Regions from separate parts of the Bacterioplanoides pacificum genome, predicted to be linked through region 1. Evidence: predicted binding sites of a transcription regulator. Region 1 holds the regulator's gene; the other holds the start of a gene.
The links. Region 1 encodes FNR, which switches genes on or off when oxygen is low (the NO sensors DNR and NnrR bind a similar motif). Its sites were predicted from a motif close to TTGATNTANATCAA; they were not measured.
Positions count from the first base shown of each region.

Region 2: a site for FNR is predicted at 2,724-2,737, ahead of ACFOMG_RS00850 (bacteriohemerythrin). Genes of this name have one in related genera too.

Region 1 covers NZ_JBHRYB010000005.1:375,339-382,928, reverse strand. Annotated here, with positions in the region: gene ACFOMG_RS06385 (heavy metal translocating P-type ATPase) at 1-2,140, shown strand, start outside; gene ccoS (cbb3-type cytochrome oxidase assembly protein CcoS) at 2,144-2,341, shown strand; gene ACFOMG_RS06375 (sulfite exporter TauE/SafE family protein) at 2,356-3,042, shown strand; gene fnr (fumarate/nitrate reduction transcriptional regulator Fnr) at 3,108-3,872, shown strand; gene ACFOMG_RS06365 (hypothetical protein) at 4,116-4,247, shown strand; gene ttcA (tRNA 2-thiocytidine(32) synthetase TtcA) at 4,370-5,281, shown strand; gene ACFOMG_RS06355 (hypothetical protein) at 5,289-5,792, opposite strand; gene greB (transcription elongation factor GreB) at 5,861-6,415, opposite strand; gene ACFOMG_RS06345 (PGPGW domain-containing protein) at 6,508-6,780, shown strand; gene ACFOMG_RS06340 (SMR family transporter) at 6,965-7,590, opposite strand, start outside.
Region 2 covers NZ_JBHRYB010000001.1:161,729-169,318, forward strand. Annotated here, with positions in the region: gene ACFOMG_RS00840 (phosphoglycerate kinase) at 199-1,362, shown strand; gene fba (class II fructose-bisphosphate aldolase) at 1,508-2,572, shown strand; gene ACFOMG_RS00850 (bacteriohemerythrin) at 2,826-3,293, shown strand; gene ACFOMG_RS00855 (hypothetical protein) at 3,447-3,848, opposite strand; gene ACFOMG_RS00860 (GTP-binding protein) at 3,850-4,386, opposite strand; gene ACFOMG_RS00865 (BLUF domain-containing protein) at 4,373-5,119, opposite strand; gene ACFOMG_RS00870 (hypothetical protein) at 5,158-5,517, opposite strand; gene ACFOMG_RS00875 (phospholipase) at 5,852-6,883, shown strand; gene ACFOMG_RS00880 (peptidylprolyl isomerase) at 6,962-7,590, shown strand, end outside.

The DNA of each region.
Region 1 (7,590 bases):
CGATGGCGAACTGGCCGAAGCCACCCTGATCATCGACGGCATCAGCTGTGCCGCCTGTGCCTGGCTGATCGAGCACAGAATCAATCAGCTGCCCGGGGTCGACAATGCCGTATTAAATATGTCCAACCACCGCCTGGTGGTGCGCTGGCATTACGCCGATATCGCGGTATCCAGCCTGATTGAAGCCATTTACCGTCTCGGCTACCGCGCCAGCCCCTTCTCCGCCACCGAACAGGAAGCCCAGCGCAGCCGCGAAAGCAAACAGGCCATTCGCCGCCTGGCCGTTGCCGGCATCGGTATGATGCAGGTGATGATGTTGTCCGTGCCGTTGTACGTTGGCATGGCCGCCCAGTACGAAGTGTTTATGCGCTTTGCCGCCCTGATTCTGACTCTGCCAGTGGTGCTGTTCAGTGCCAGGCCCTTTTTTATCGCCGCTGTCCGTGATCTGAAAACCCGCCATCTGACGATGGATGTGCCGGTATCGCTGGCCATCTGGCTGGCCTTTGGCGCCAGCATCTGGAGTACCTTTAACCGCGGCCCGGAAGTGTATTTCGACTCCGTCTGTATGTTTACCTTCTTCCTGTTGCTGGGTCGTTATCTGGAGATGCGCGCCCGCCACCGCATGGGTAAAGCCGGTAATAATCTGCTGACACTGCTGCCGAATGTGGCCGTAAAGGTTATCGACGGTGGCGACGATCAGGTCATCAGCAGTGAAGAAATCTGCGTCGGCGATATTCTGCGGTTGCGCCCGGGTCACGCCATACCCGCCGACGGCATTGTCACCGCAGGCAAAAGTTCGGTCGATGAAGCCGCCCTCACCGGCGAATATATGCCGGTCGACAAACAAACCGGCGACACCCTGATTGGCGGTACCTTTAATGTTGAGAGCCCGATGCTGATGCGGGTTACCGCCACCGGTGCCGAAGCGCAACTTTCGACCATTATGAGACTAATGGACCGGGCGCAGCAGGAAAAACCGAAAGCCGCGCTGCTGGCCGATAAAATCGCCAGCCACTTCGTTGCCGCTGTGCTGATCATTTCCGCCAGCGTATTTTCATTCTGGGCCTGGCAGGGTGATGAGCACGCCTTCTTTATTGCCTTGTCCGTCCTGGTGGTCACCTGCCCCTGCGCCTTATCACTGGCAACGCCAACCGCTCTGACCGCCGCCACCGCCTCGTTGCGTGAAGCCGGGTTATTGATCAGTAAAGGTCACGTACTGGAAACCCTGCCACAGATCGACCGCGTGGTATTTGATAAAACCGGTACCCTGACGCTCGGCCGGCTGACGCTGTCACAGGTGATTCCGCTGCAGGGTGACGACGAAAGTCACCTGCTGCAACTGGCCGCCGGACTGGAGCAACACGCCAGTCATCCGATTGCCAAGGCGTTTCAGCACATTAGCGCAAAAGCCGCCAGCGATATTGAACAAATTCCGGCCCAGGGCATTCAGGGCCGGATTGACGGTCAGTTACTGAAGCTCGGTCATCCTGGCTTTGCCTGGCCAGCCCCCCTGCAACCGCCCGGCGACGATGGTGGCCAGTGGCTGTTACTGGCCAGCGAACACGCTCCGCTGGGCTGGATTCAGGTGAATGACTCATTACGCAAAGCCGCCACCAAGCTGGTATCCGGACTGCAGCAACGCGGCATTAAAACCGCACTGCTGACCGGTGATCCAAGCCATTCCGGGCAACGTATTGCGCAACAGCTGGGCATTGATGAACTGTCCTGTGGGGTCAGCCCGGAGCAGAAGTTACAACAGGTGGTCAGCTGGCAACAACAAGGCGAAAGGATTCTGATGGCCGGTGACGGCATTAACGATGTGCCGGTGCTGGCCGGAGCGGATGTCTCCCTGGCGGTGAATGAAGCCACCGATCTGGCCAAAACCAATGCCGATACCGTCCTCACCAATGGCCGGCTGGAAGTGCTGCTGGCCGCCATCGACGGTGCTGCGGCAACGCGTCGCATTATTCGTCAGAACATCGGTTGGGCATTACTGTATAATCTGGTCGCTTTGCCCATCGCAGCTGCCGGTCTGGTTCCTCCCTGGGCCGCCGCCATTGGTATGTCGCTCAGCTCGCTGATTGTCGTTACTAACGCCCTGCGCCTGAACCGTATCGGACGCCTGGCTAAAGAGACCTGATCCATGGATATTATTTACGTTCTGGTTCCGTTGTCGTTGCTGTTACTGGCCATCGCCATCGGTATTTTTTTCTGGGCGGTCCGCAGTGGCCAGTTCGATGATATGGAATCCCCGGCCCATAAGATCCTGTTTGACGATGACGAACCGGAAAAACCACAAGCGCCGGATCAGGCGACCGATGACACACAACCACGCTGTTAAGCGCCCCTGCGACTATGAATGAACCGTTATCACTGCTGACCGCCCTGCTGATTGGTCTGTTTGGTGCCAGCCATTGCCTGGTGATGTGCGGTGGCATCGCCGCCGCTACCGGCAACAGCAGCTTACCAGAGCGCCGCCTGGCATCACTGCTGGCGTTTAATGGTGGCCGTATCAGCTCCTATGCCGTTGCCGGTTTACTGGTCGGTGCTGCCGGCTTATGGCTGCAACAACTGCATGACAGCCTGATGCTGCTATTACGCTCACTGGCGGGGGTGATGCTGATACTGATGGGACTTTACGTCGCCCGCTGGGCCAGCTGGCTGACCCGTATCGAACGGCTGGGGCAATATCTGTGGCGTTTTTTACAACCGCAGACCGGACGTTTGTTGCAGCAGTCGTCTCTGACGGCACGCTTTGGACTCGGTATGTTATGGGGATGGTTACCCTGTGGTCTGATTTACAGCACCCTGAGCTGGGTTGCCGCTAATGGTGACCCGTTATTGGGCGCCTTAACCATGGCGACCTTTGGCCTCGGCACTCTGCCCGCGTTACTGGCCGGAGGTTTGGCCGCCGCCACCCTGAGCCGTTGGCTCAACCATCAGCTCACCCGGCAACTGGCCGGTCTGCTGTTGATTGGCTACGGCTTATGGACAGTTACTTCGGTGTGGTTACCAGTCCTTGACAGATCCATCAGTCACTAGGAGTATAGAGCCAGTTTTCGAATGACCTGGCGTTAACGCACCGGGTACTCACACCGGATATTAGTATGAAATCATCTACCGCTCCTTCGCCACTGCGTGGCACTCAGCCGCATTGTCAGACCTGCTCCCTGAATGCACTGTGTTTGCCTCTGTCGCTGAACGATAACGACATGGAACGCCTGGACGACATTATTCGTCGTGGCCGGCCGATCCAGAAAGGTCAGTTATTATTTCAGCAGGGCGAACCCTTTCAGTCAGTATTTGCGGTGCGTACCGGTGCGTTAAAAACCTACACCCTGGCATCAAACGGCGAAGAACAGATCACCGGATTCCACCTGGCCAGTGAACTGGTCGGCCTGGCGGGTTACAACAATGACTTTTATCCGCTGTCAGCGAAAGCACTGGAAACCACGACCGTGTGTGAAATTCCGCTGACCCAGCTGGATGAACTGGCCGATGAGCTGCCCGACCTGCGTAAACAGCTGATGCGCACTATGGGGACAGAAATCCGTCATGACCAGAACATGATGTTGCTGCTGAGTAAAAAGAATGCCGAAGAACGGGTGGCGTCGTTCCTGATGGATATTTCCACCCGTTATGCCCGCCGTGGCTTTTCAGCGACCCACTTCCGTCTGCCAATGTCACGGGTCGATATCAGTAATCATCTTGGTCTGGCGGTCGAAACCATCAGCAGGGTGTTTACCCGCTTCCAGAAAAACGGCCTGATCGAAACCCAGGGCAAAGAAATTATTCTGCAGGATATCGATACCCTCAATCAGCTGGCCGGGCTGGTTTCTGACGACGACTGTGGTCACAGCGACAGCAAATAACCACAGCTGTACCACTGACATTTCCCTGTTCAGGGAAATGTCAGTTTAATCAAGGCATTCTTCCCCTCTTTCTCCATTATCTGGCACAGCACCTGCGTTATATTTTTGACGACTGGTTTTTCTGGCGCTGTTTTTTGAATAAAAACTACGCAAGTCCAATCAGGCTATTCTAAGGTAACAATACAGGGACTGAACTCAGCCGGCTGATGAACGGCATTCGGTACCGTTACGAGGTATAACGCTATGGGAATCTGCACCCGGGAACTGCTGGCGCGGTTATGGAAGCGTTTTTATCACCCGCGCAGGGGCGCCAGCTGCGAACACTTTATTAATAACTACCAGCTGTTGGTGGAAGGCGTTAACCGGGTCGCCTGACAATGCCCGCCAGATGTAATCCGGCGGCTTGCGAAGGTTCCCTGAACCCTGGCTTTTTGTTATAAAGCCCTGCTTAACTCCGGCCTGCGGGCCCGCATTTCCTTCAGGAGCAGTTTCCGGCCATGCAAGACGTTGCCACTTTTGACCCACGCCAAGCCAACGAACCGGCCAGCCCGGTTGTCAGCGATCAGGAACGCAAGCAGAAAACCAACTTTAATAAGTTACAGAAACGCCTGCGCCGTAACGTCGGCAAAGCCATCGAAGATTACAACATGATTCAGGATGGCGATAAAATCATGGTCTGCCTGTCGGGTGGTAAAGACTCCTATACCATGCTCGACATCCTGATGAGTCTGCAAAAAAGCGCTCCGGTTAAGTTTGAGCTGGTCGCCGTGAATATGGACCAGAAACAGCCCGGTTTCCCTGAACATATCCTGCCTGCCTATCTGGAACAGCTGGGAGTGCCGTATCACATCGTCGAAAAAGACACCTACAGCGTGGTAAAAGAGGTCATCCCGGAAGGTAAAACCACCTGTGGTTTATGCTCCCGCCTGCGGCGTGGCACCCTGTATGGGTTTGCCGAAAAAATTGGTGCCAACAAAATTGCCCTCGGCCACCACCGCGACGACATCATCGAAACCCTGTTCCTCAATATGTTTCATGGCGGTAAATTAAAAGCGATGCCGCCTAAGCTGCTGAGCGATGACCAGAAACACGTATTAATCCGGCCACTGGCGTATTGCAAAGAAAAAGACATCGAAGCCTTTGCCACAGCCAAAGAATTTCCGATTATTCCGTGTAATTTATGTGGTTCACAGGAAAATCTGCAGCGCCAGAACATTAAACAGATGCTGGCCGCCTGGGATAAAGAACAACCTGGCCGCAGCGAAAACATTTTTGCCGCGATCAGCAATGTTGCACCGTCACAACTGGCCGACGGAGCGTTGTTTGATTTTGTCAATCTGGAGCAAAAACAACAAGGCAGTCATCTGGGCATACGCCAGACCCTGCTGGATGTGGTACACGTCGACTAACGACGCATTATTCCGGGCCAACACTGTATAACCCGGCCAGTGATAACTTATATTCTCCTGGCCGGATTAAATAAAAGGTCAACATGTAGCGTCGTTCACTGGTGAGGTTTTCTGCCCGGGCTTTTAACTGGCAATGTTGCTCGTGTAACTGTGCTCTGGGCAATTCGACTTTTACGGCCAGTTCACCTGCCAGTTCCTCAACCTGCACGGTAGAAATCGCCTGCGTTGGTGTGCCCGCCATGCCTTTACGAATCCACTGAAAAAACAGCTGGTGACGGCCACCCTGTTCCGTCCGCACGACCCGTACATAGCCCTGTCCCTCATTCGACTGCCAGGGACATACACGGGTCACCTGGTCGACCCAGGCGGGCATTTTATACACCTGTTCCAGCAACGCTTCATGACTGACCGCTGGCTGTTCAGCCGCCATAAGCGGCCAGCCAGCCAGGCCAGTACTGCACAGCAGCAGTGCCCGTAACCACGAAAGAAAAACCATCGGCTGTTTTGTCATACCGTCCTCCTGAAGGTAAGACTAGCAGCTGATTAATATTTCGTACGGTTGGTTAGCATTAAAGCCGCTCAGTGATTATCTGCCCAACGATGCCCTGCCGGCTGACCGCTGTCCCAGTCAGGCTTATCATAATGAACGGCAACGATGTAATAACTTTCAAGCCCTTTTGGCAGGCGTACCTCAACCTCTTCGTCCAGTGTTTTACCCATCAGGCCACGTGCCAGCGGAGCATCCACGCTGATATAGCCACGCTTCAGGTCAATTTCATCCTCACCGACGATACGATAACGGTATAACTGTTCATCATCGTCTTCCAGTTCAATCCAGGCGCCAAAATACACCTTTTCCAGATTGGCAGGCTTACGGTCAATCACGGTCAGAGCTTCCAGCCGTTTACGCAAAAAGCGCAACCGGCTATCAATCTGGCGTAATCGCTTTTTACCGTAAATGTATTCGGCATTTTCCGAGCGGTCACCCAGCTTGGCTGCATCAGAAACCTGCTGTGTTACACGCGGACGTTCTTCACGCCATAAATAGTCATGTTCCTGTTGCAGCTGTTGCTCCCCTTCCGGGGTGATCAGCAGGCTACGCTTAGGCAATGGTTTTTTAACAGGGTCAGTCATGTGTCTTCTGATAATAATAACAGGCCGGCAGCGTCACTTAATCGCAATAACGGCGTGCCAGGATGCTGCATTTTGCCGGTGAATTTCAAAGAATGATCAAGCGTAGTGCAAAACTGACTGTGGGTATACTGCTGTTGCTGCTCGGCATTCTGATCACACCATTGCCTATCCCATTTGGCCTGCTGAGCATTCTGATTGGGCTGTCGATTCTGGTCAGTGTAGTCCCCGCCGTCCGGCGCTGGCTGATTGTGTTACGCCGACGCTTTAAGCACACGTCCACACGGTTAAATCAGCTCAGCCCGCACCTGCCTGCTTTTTTACGCCAGCTGATCGAAGAAACCGATCCGGAACGACAGAAGCATTAATTTCACATATGAGATCAATTATCATTTACAATGATTTGGATATGTCATACAGTCATCTGCGCTGACTTCACAAAGGAGACTCACTATGACAACGGAACATTACATCAGTGGCCTGGCTGGTCTGTTATTGGTCGGCTTTTGCGCTTTAGCCATTTACCTGCCGGTACATGCCGTTTAACCAATCCTAAGGCCAAACCAGTACCACAATGGCGACAACCAGGAGAGCGGCCAGAACCATTTGCTGACGACCGATTCGTTCAGCAAAAAACAGCCACCCCCATAACAAGGCACCCACAATTCCCAGACCGCGCTTCAGCGCTTCGATGATCCCGGGGTGCAGTTCACGTAATGCCAGCAGTTGCAGAGACACCGCCGCACAGAAAAATAACGCCGCCAGCAACAGAGCAGCACGCTGCTGGCGCAGCGCTTTGAGTGCCAATGGCAGACGTCGCAGAACAATCAGCACACCCAGCAGCAACACCATGCCACTGGTTTGTAATAACGCGTGTAATAACGGCGATGCCGATTGCAGCGCCAGCTTATCGAACACCGTGCCACTGCCCCATCCCAGCGCCACCAGCAACATCAGTGTGGCGCCCGGGCCGGGCTGAAAGTCCTGCCCACCACCATTCAGCAGAAACAACAGTACGACCACCGCCGCTCCTGCTAACCATTCACGCGGCGCCAGCGACTGCTGTAACCAGAAAAAGCCAAACAGAGCCGCAATCACTGGTGTTAACGCCAGCAACGGCACCAGCCTGGCAATCTGCCCGACACGTAATGCTTCAATAAAACACACCGCCGCCAGCG
Region 2 (7,590 bases), on a different contig from region 1:
AATGTCGTAAGCAGGAAGCTGTGCCGTAGGCCGGCCAGCAAAGGGTAAAGTCTAATGGCTCAAACCCGAGTTCACCAGTGATAAACTTCTCATTTTAAAACAGCTTTAAGCGGTTATTGTTGCTGCTATAATGCCGCCTTTTGTTCGCCCGGCTGGCCAGCTGGCAGGGCTCAACGGGTAATAACAGCGGGAGAGACCATGACTGTTTTAAAAATGACCGATCTGGATCTGAAAGGTAAACGGGTTCTGATTCGTGAAGACTTAAACGTACCGGTAAAAGACGGCAAAGTAACATCGGATGCACGTATCCGGGCCTCGTTGCCAACCATCCAGCACGCGCTGGCAGCCGGTGCCAAGGTCATTGTTATGTCTCATCTGGGTCGCCCGACCGAAGGCGAGTACGAGGAGAAATTCTCGATGCAGCCGGTGGCTGATCACCTGGCGGGTCTGCTGGGTCGCAACGTCGAAGTAGTGAAAGACTTTAACGCCGGTGTTGAGGTCGCGGAAGGCGAGCTGGTGTTGCTGGAAAACGTGCGTTTTAACCCGGGTGAAAAGAAAGACACTGATGAACTGGCACAAGCGTACGCCCAGCTGTGTGACGTGTTTGTGATGGACGCTTTTGGTACCGCTCACCGCGCCCAGGCGTCGACTCACGGTGTTGCTAAATTCGCCCCGGTTGCCTGTGCCGGACCTCTGCTGGCTGCTGAGCTGGAGGCGTTAGGCAAAGCGCTGGATAACCCCGCTCGTCCGCTGGTGGCGATTGTTGGTGGCTCCAAAGTGTCGACCAAGCTGGAAGTGCTGGAAAGCCTGTCTGACGTATGTGACCAGATCATCGTCGGTGGTGGTATCGCCAATACGTTCCTGGCGGCGGCAGGCAAGCCGGTAGGTAAGTCTCTGTGTGAAAACGACCTGATTGCAAACGCCAAAGCTCTGATGGACAAGGTGTCTATTCCGGTTCCGACCGATGTGGTGTGTGGTAAAGAATTCTCCGAAACGGCTGAAGCGACGCTGAAATCGGCAGACGATGTTGCTGAAGACGATATGATCTTTGATATCGGCCCGGATTCTGCCAAAGCCCTGGCTGAGCAATTAAAAGAAGCCAAAACCATTATCTGGAATGGCCCGGTGGGGGTGTTCGAATTCGACCAGTTTGGTGAAGGCACTAAAGCCCTGTCGCTGGCTATTGCCGATTCCGACGGCTTCTCCATCGCCGGTGGTGGTGACACACTGGCTGCCGTGGATAAGTACGACATTGCCGATAAAGTCTCTTACATCTCTACCGGTGGTGGTGCCTTCCTGGAATTCGTTGAAGGCAAAACCCTGCCTGCGGTTGCGATTCTGGAGCAACGTGCCAAGCAGTAATATCCAGCGTACCGGATAACTGATCAGCCGATGCCGACCGAGAGGTCGGCATCGGCTTTTTAGTCGCTGGCCACACCTGTTACTAAGCGGCAGAAACCGCTAGAATAGCGGCCAATTGACTAACCTCAGATAAGGTACTTTTTTCATGGCTCTGATCAGCATGCGTCAGATGCTGGACCACGCTGCCGAATTTGGCTACGGCGTACCAGCTTTCAACGTTAATAATCTGGAACAGATGCGCGCCATCATGGAAGCGGCGGACAAAACTGATTCGCCGGTGATTGTTCAGGCTTCTGCTGGTGCCCGCAAGTACGCCGGTGCGCCTTTCCTGCGTCACCTGATTCTGGCGGCGATCGAAGAGTTCCCGCATATTCCTGTGTGTATGCACCAGGATCACGGTGCTTCCCCTACCGTTTGTCAGCGTTCTATCCAGCTGGGTTTCAGCTCGGTCATGATGGACGGTTCTCTGGGTGAAGACGGCAAAACCCCGATGAGCTACGAATACAACGTCGACGTTACCAAACGTACCGTGGAAATGGCCCACGGTTGTGGTGTCTCGGTTGAGGGTGAGCTGGGTGTGCTGGGTTCGCTGGAAACCGGCCAGGCTGGTGAAGAAGACGGTGTTGGCGCTGAAGGCACGCTGACTCACGATCAGATGTTAACCGATCCGGAAGAAGCGGCTGACTTCGTCAAGCAAACCGGTGTTGATGCGCTGGCAATTGCCTGTGGCACGTCGCACGGGGCTTACAAATTCACCCGTCCACCAACCGGTGACATTCTGGCGATTGACCGCATTAAAGAAATCCACAAACGTATTCCGGATACTCACCTGGTGATGCACGGTTCTTCTTCGGTACCGCAGGAGTGGCTGGCAATCATCAACGAATTCGGTGGCGAGATTCCGGAAACCTACGGTGTGCCGGTTGAGCAGATCGTTGAAGGCATCAAATTTGGTGTACGCAAAGTCAACATCGATACCGACCTGCGTCTGGCATCGACCGGTGCGATTCGTCGCTTCCTGGCGGAAAACCCGGCTGAGTTCGATCCGCGCAAATACCTGACGGCGTCGGTGAAAGCGATGAGCGAGATTTGTATCGCCCGCTACGAAGCTTTCGGCACCGCCGGTAATGCCTCTAAGATCAAAGCCTTGTCTCTGGACGCTATGTTTGATCGTTATCAGTCCGGTGAACTGGATCCGAAAGTGAACTGAGTTTGCCCGGCTGCTGATAAAACAACCCATCTTCGGATGGGTTTTTTTATGCCCGCAATTCGCCAGTGTTTATTGGGGCGGGTGAAAGTATGCCAATAACCTGATAAAAACTGCTGACTTTTACGCAAATAACCATTGAAAATATAAGGAATTGATCTGGGTCAATTTCCGCCCGACACGACCCCCTAAACTCCCGCCTCTGGTATTGAGAAAAAAATAAGTAATAACACCAAACTTAGGGAGCTTGTGTTGTATGGAGCATTACGACTGGACCGCCGACCTCGACCTCGGCATCGATGTGATCGATTCCCAGCATCGCCGTATTGTGGATTACATTAACGAGATTAACGACGCCATCGCCCAGCAGGATGTGACCATGGTGTTTGATGTGATGGAACGTCTGAAAGACTACACCATGGACCATTTTGCCTTTGAGGAACAATTACTGAAGCAGGCCGGTTATCTGTTGATGGAAGCGCATCAGCAGGTGCATCGCCGCTTCGAAGATCGCATCGCGAAATACGAAGAGTCACTGCTGAACGGCCACGATCCGTTTGGTGTGGCACGTCGCATTCGTACCGCGCTGATGGCTTGGCTGATTCAGCATATTAAACAGGAAGACGCCGATTACGTGCCGGTGGTGAAAAAGGTACTGAAACGTGAGGAAAGCTGGATTAACGGTGCGCTGAAGCGCATTTTCGGCCAGCCCGAAAACGCCTGAACGGCGCTGGACAAGGTCCTTTTTTCGGGTATGGTGTGGCCTCTTTTTTTACCGGAGGTCCGCCATGTTAAAAGGACTTATCAGCGCTTCTCTGTGTGTCCTCAGTAGCCTGGCTGTTGGCACTGTGCGTCTGGGTTATATGTTCTGAGGCGGTTATAAAGCCTGTAAAATAGTTTGTCGTAGCCGGCGCGCAATAAATCGTGCTGTTGCCAGCGAACAGTCGTGCTGACAACACAAAGTAATCACCAGCTGCCCGTGGGAACTGCTGATGGTTTCAATCACAATTTTGCCGCAGTTTGATTCAATATCAATGGTCTGGCTGTCTTCAGAAAATACTGCCCTGGCAGCGGAGTTACTCATTGCCATAATGGAGCTGGTAACCGCGGCAATTTTATCGCCTTCAATATTTAACCCCTGGCGCGCTACCTGACACACGCGAAAGCCATCGGTGGTAGCCAGGTTCAGTAGTTGTAATTGTTGATTGTTTTTCAGCTCACTGACAAACGCATGTTTGGCGATGTCACTGGGTACCCATGCGGGGATATTGCTGCTCATATTAGTTGGCCAATGTATTGATAACAGTTAACAGGGACAAAGCCTGGTGCGGGTCGCGACAATTGAGCGGCAGCACGGGTAAGCATAAATCATTCTGTTGCTGGTGGTCGTTGATTGCTCGTTGCAGTCGCTGGTAATCTTCATCACTAACCTGGTCGCTATGAGAGATGGCGACCAGTAGTGGTAATGAATTGGCGGAGACATCAAAAAACTGCAGCCAGCGCTGAAATGATAACGGATCAAATTCCTGCTCTGCGTGCAGTAATAAAATCATTCCCCAGGTGCCCGGCTTTACAGTTTCCCATATAAAGGAATAACGTGTTTGTCCGGGAACACCATACAGCCCGAGGGCGAGATTGCCGTTGAGATGAATACGACCATAATCAATACCAACCGTGGTGGTGTCTTTGCCGATATCAATGCTGGAGGTGACATCGGTATTGATGGTGTCTATCTCACTGAGTGTACTGATCAACTGTGTTTTACCACTGCCAACATCGCCTACGATGACCAGTTTACGGTAGTCAGGTTCTTGCATTCGATAAGGACCGGTTAATAAATTGACGAAGGGAGGAAAAAAAGCGGCTGCGTGTCGGGCTGGCGATCGGTTGTTCACCCAGCCGCAGTAAAGATTGCTGTTGCAGCTGTTGCAGTTCTTGGCGTAGTTGTTGTTCGTTGCTGAAAGGATTGCATCGCAATACGTCACGATAGTGCAATGGTGCACGGCTGAGCAAAGCATACAGCTCCAGTTGCTCACGTGCTGGCTGCAGACGGCCGGTAGTTGGCCAGCGTTTCAGTTTCAGCGTCTGTTGTTGCAGTGGTTGTTGCAGTGGTTGTTGCAGTGGTTGATTGGCGCCATGCTGCTCAAATACTGCTTCGAGTAAATTGTCCACTGTGCTGGCTGGAGGGTGTTGCAGACCGAAATGATGGCACAGATACTGTTGCAGCGTTGTGCTGGATTCGTTGCCAGACAGCAGTCGCAACGCACCATCGTCAAGCAGCCGCTGAGTGATCGGACGATTCAGCAGCAGTTGTATTTGCGAGTGGCGCGGATCTTGGCGGATGTTAGCCAGTAGCATTTGTAACGCTGGTTGTTGTCCTTCCAGAGCCTGAAAATATTGACCTTTATGGAAACATAATACGGACGATATGCCGTGGTCTTTATTCCGGCTGCGGCCGTGTACCAGAATGCCACTGATTGAGCGCGGTAATTGTTGTGCGTTTTGCTGATCGTTTGGACGACTGACGAACGCAAGAGTGTGAAGGTTCATTCGTAATTCCGCAAAAGTGCCCTCCGTGGCGATAAATATCAGATCTGAATATTGCTTTCTATTTCCAGCACTTTTCGGCGGGCTAGTGCCAGGTTGGCATTTGGGCGATCCAGTACCAGGTAGATAAATAATCCACTGTGCAGACTGGTTGGCCGCAGGATGTGCAGCTGATTGCTGAGGGTGATCAGCATATCTTCGATATCCCCCTCAATACCCAGTGACTGAATGGTTTTCAGCTTGGCTTTGATGACTTCGGAGTTACCGGCGGCAGCCAGGTCCAGGTCGACACCACCACCCTGTTGTCCGAGCACCATGCCGGAGTCGTAATCAACAATGCAGCAGCCCATCGCACCAGTAATAGCCATCAACTGGTCGAGGCTTTGTTCGATATTGTTCATCTGAAAAGTCCTGAAGGAAGAAAGAAGGGAAAATGTCCAAAATATGCAACTTAATACTTATAAAAATATGATACGAGTATTTCACCTATTCGCAACGGATCGTGGCGCATTTTTACAAATGTTTAACAACTAACCACTTTTATATGGTTTTTATCAGCAAGCGCCGGATTGAACCATCGTTCAGGACTTTTGGAGCCAGTTGGTACTTATTTATTGCATTTGTTTTCCCTGAGGCAGTATTCTCCGGCCAGATCTCTGCATTGCTGGCCGGAATTAACCGCCGCCGATGCTGTCATCGCGACCAAAGCCAACAATAAAAAACAGGTGGCTCACCATGAAAACTTCTCTGACGATCGCGCTGGGTAGCGCATTAACTCTGGCTTCGGCAACCAGTCAGGCTTTTACTCAGCCTACGCACAAACGCATTGTGACCGATGCCGTGGCTTATATGCAGGCGCATCCGGATTCCACCAACTTCGCTAAGTTAAAAGCTGCTGCCAATGCCGCCGGTTACAGCGTCGCCCAGTTTGCCGATGCCATTGGCCAGGGTGCTTATGATGTGGATGACTTTTCTGACACCTACCTGTGTGGTGCCGTGACCGGTGATTGTGTCCAGGCGCCGGTATTTGGTGTCGGCAGTTTTGTCGCCACGTATACCGCCTGGTGGCACTTCCAGAACCATTCGCGCAGCGGTGATGTGCACGGTAACGATATCCCGGGCTACAACAACTCGCAGATTCCGGTGAAAGGGACTGAAGACAGTTTGCTGGCCACCTGGCTGGTGGGTGATCACCTTGATGATGGTAACGGTGGCATGACCGGCTGGTGTTTCTGGTGGAGCTGTGCCGAAGACTCGGAATACAATTCTTACGGCATTACCGAGCGTAATTACCGCCTCGACAGTTATTCGTCGAAATCGCATTACGACGACTTTGAAGATGCGGCATTCCAGCCGATCGATAACCTGGGCCAGTACTGGTACAACGAGTTTCTGAAACGGCCAACCGCACAGACGCTGGGTTTTGCTTTGCACACCACCGATCTGCTGCAACCGCATCACACCTGGTCAACCTCAGCAAACCACCACGGTGGCTGGGAATCCTGGGTGGAAGATAATTACGATGCCAAAAACATGAATGACGATGCCGCGGTTACCTCCGCACTGGCAGCCTTTACTCCGCTGCCAGCCGGGCAGAATGATATCCGGCCGTTATTAACGGAAGGTGGTGCCATTTCTTATGGCCTGGGTGGTATCGTGCTGAGCAGCACCAGTGATGCCGACCGCTCAGAAGTGGCGGGTATTGTGATTCCGCATGCCATTGCGATGACGGTTCACGTACTGAATCACGCTGCCGAACGTTTCTGATTCACCTCTGCTGAACGACTCACCTCAGGCGGGCACAGTCCCGCCTTTTTGTTAACATTTTTTCAGACGGATACTGTTGTGAAACTGCTACTTCTCAGCCTGCTGTTGTTTTGTGCGCCATTGCAGGCGGCCATTCGTTACGATATCGATGATCCGCAACAGCTGGCGCGGGTGAATGATTTAACTCTCAGTGCTACGGTGGTGGAGATTTTCTGGCAGGCTTATAACCATCCGAGCCGGCCACTGAGTCCACCGCAGGCGATGCAGCGGATTATCGACGATGCATTATTGGCCGCTCATGCCCGTCAGACATTAACGCCACAACAGTTGCAGCAGGAAAATGCGGTCGGATTTTTACTGCAGGTACAACAGCAGGACAGGGCAACCGCGCTGTTACGCAAGTATTACGAAAAACCTCTGTATCAGGCGATACAACAATTACCCGGCAGCAGTCTGGATGGTATTTATCAGTTTGCTGAGGAAATAAACGAACAATGGCTGCAACAACATTTTGCCCTGTTATCCCGGGTTAATATTGAAGCGACCGCAGCGCAGCAGCAACTGGCCGAAAACACTGTGATTGCCCGGGTCAGACTGGCCGGCAACAGCCACACTCTGAGCTTGTGGGATATTTACCGGCGCCAGAATGTACAGGGCCGGCTGGCCATTCATAACGCCGACCTGCAGTTTCTGCGTGGCCAGGCGAA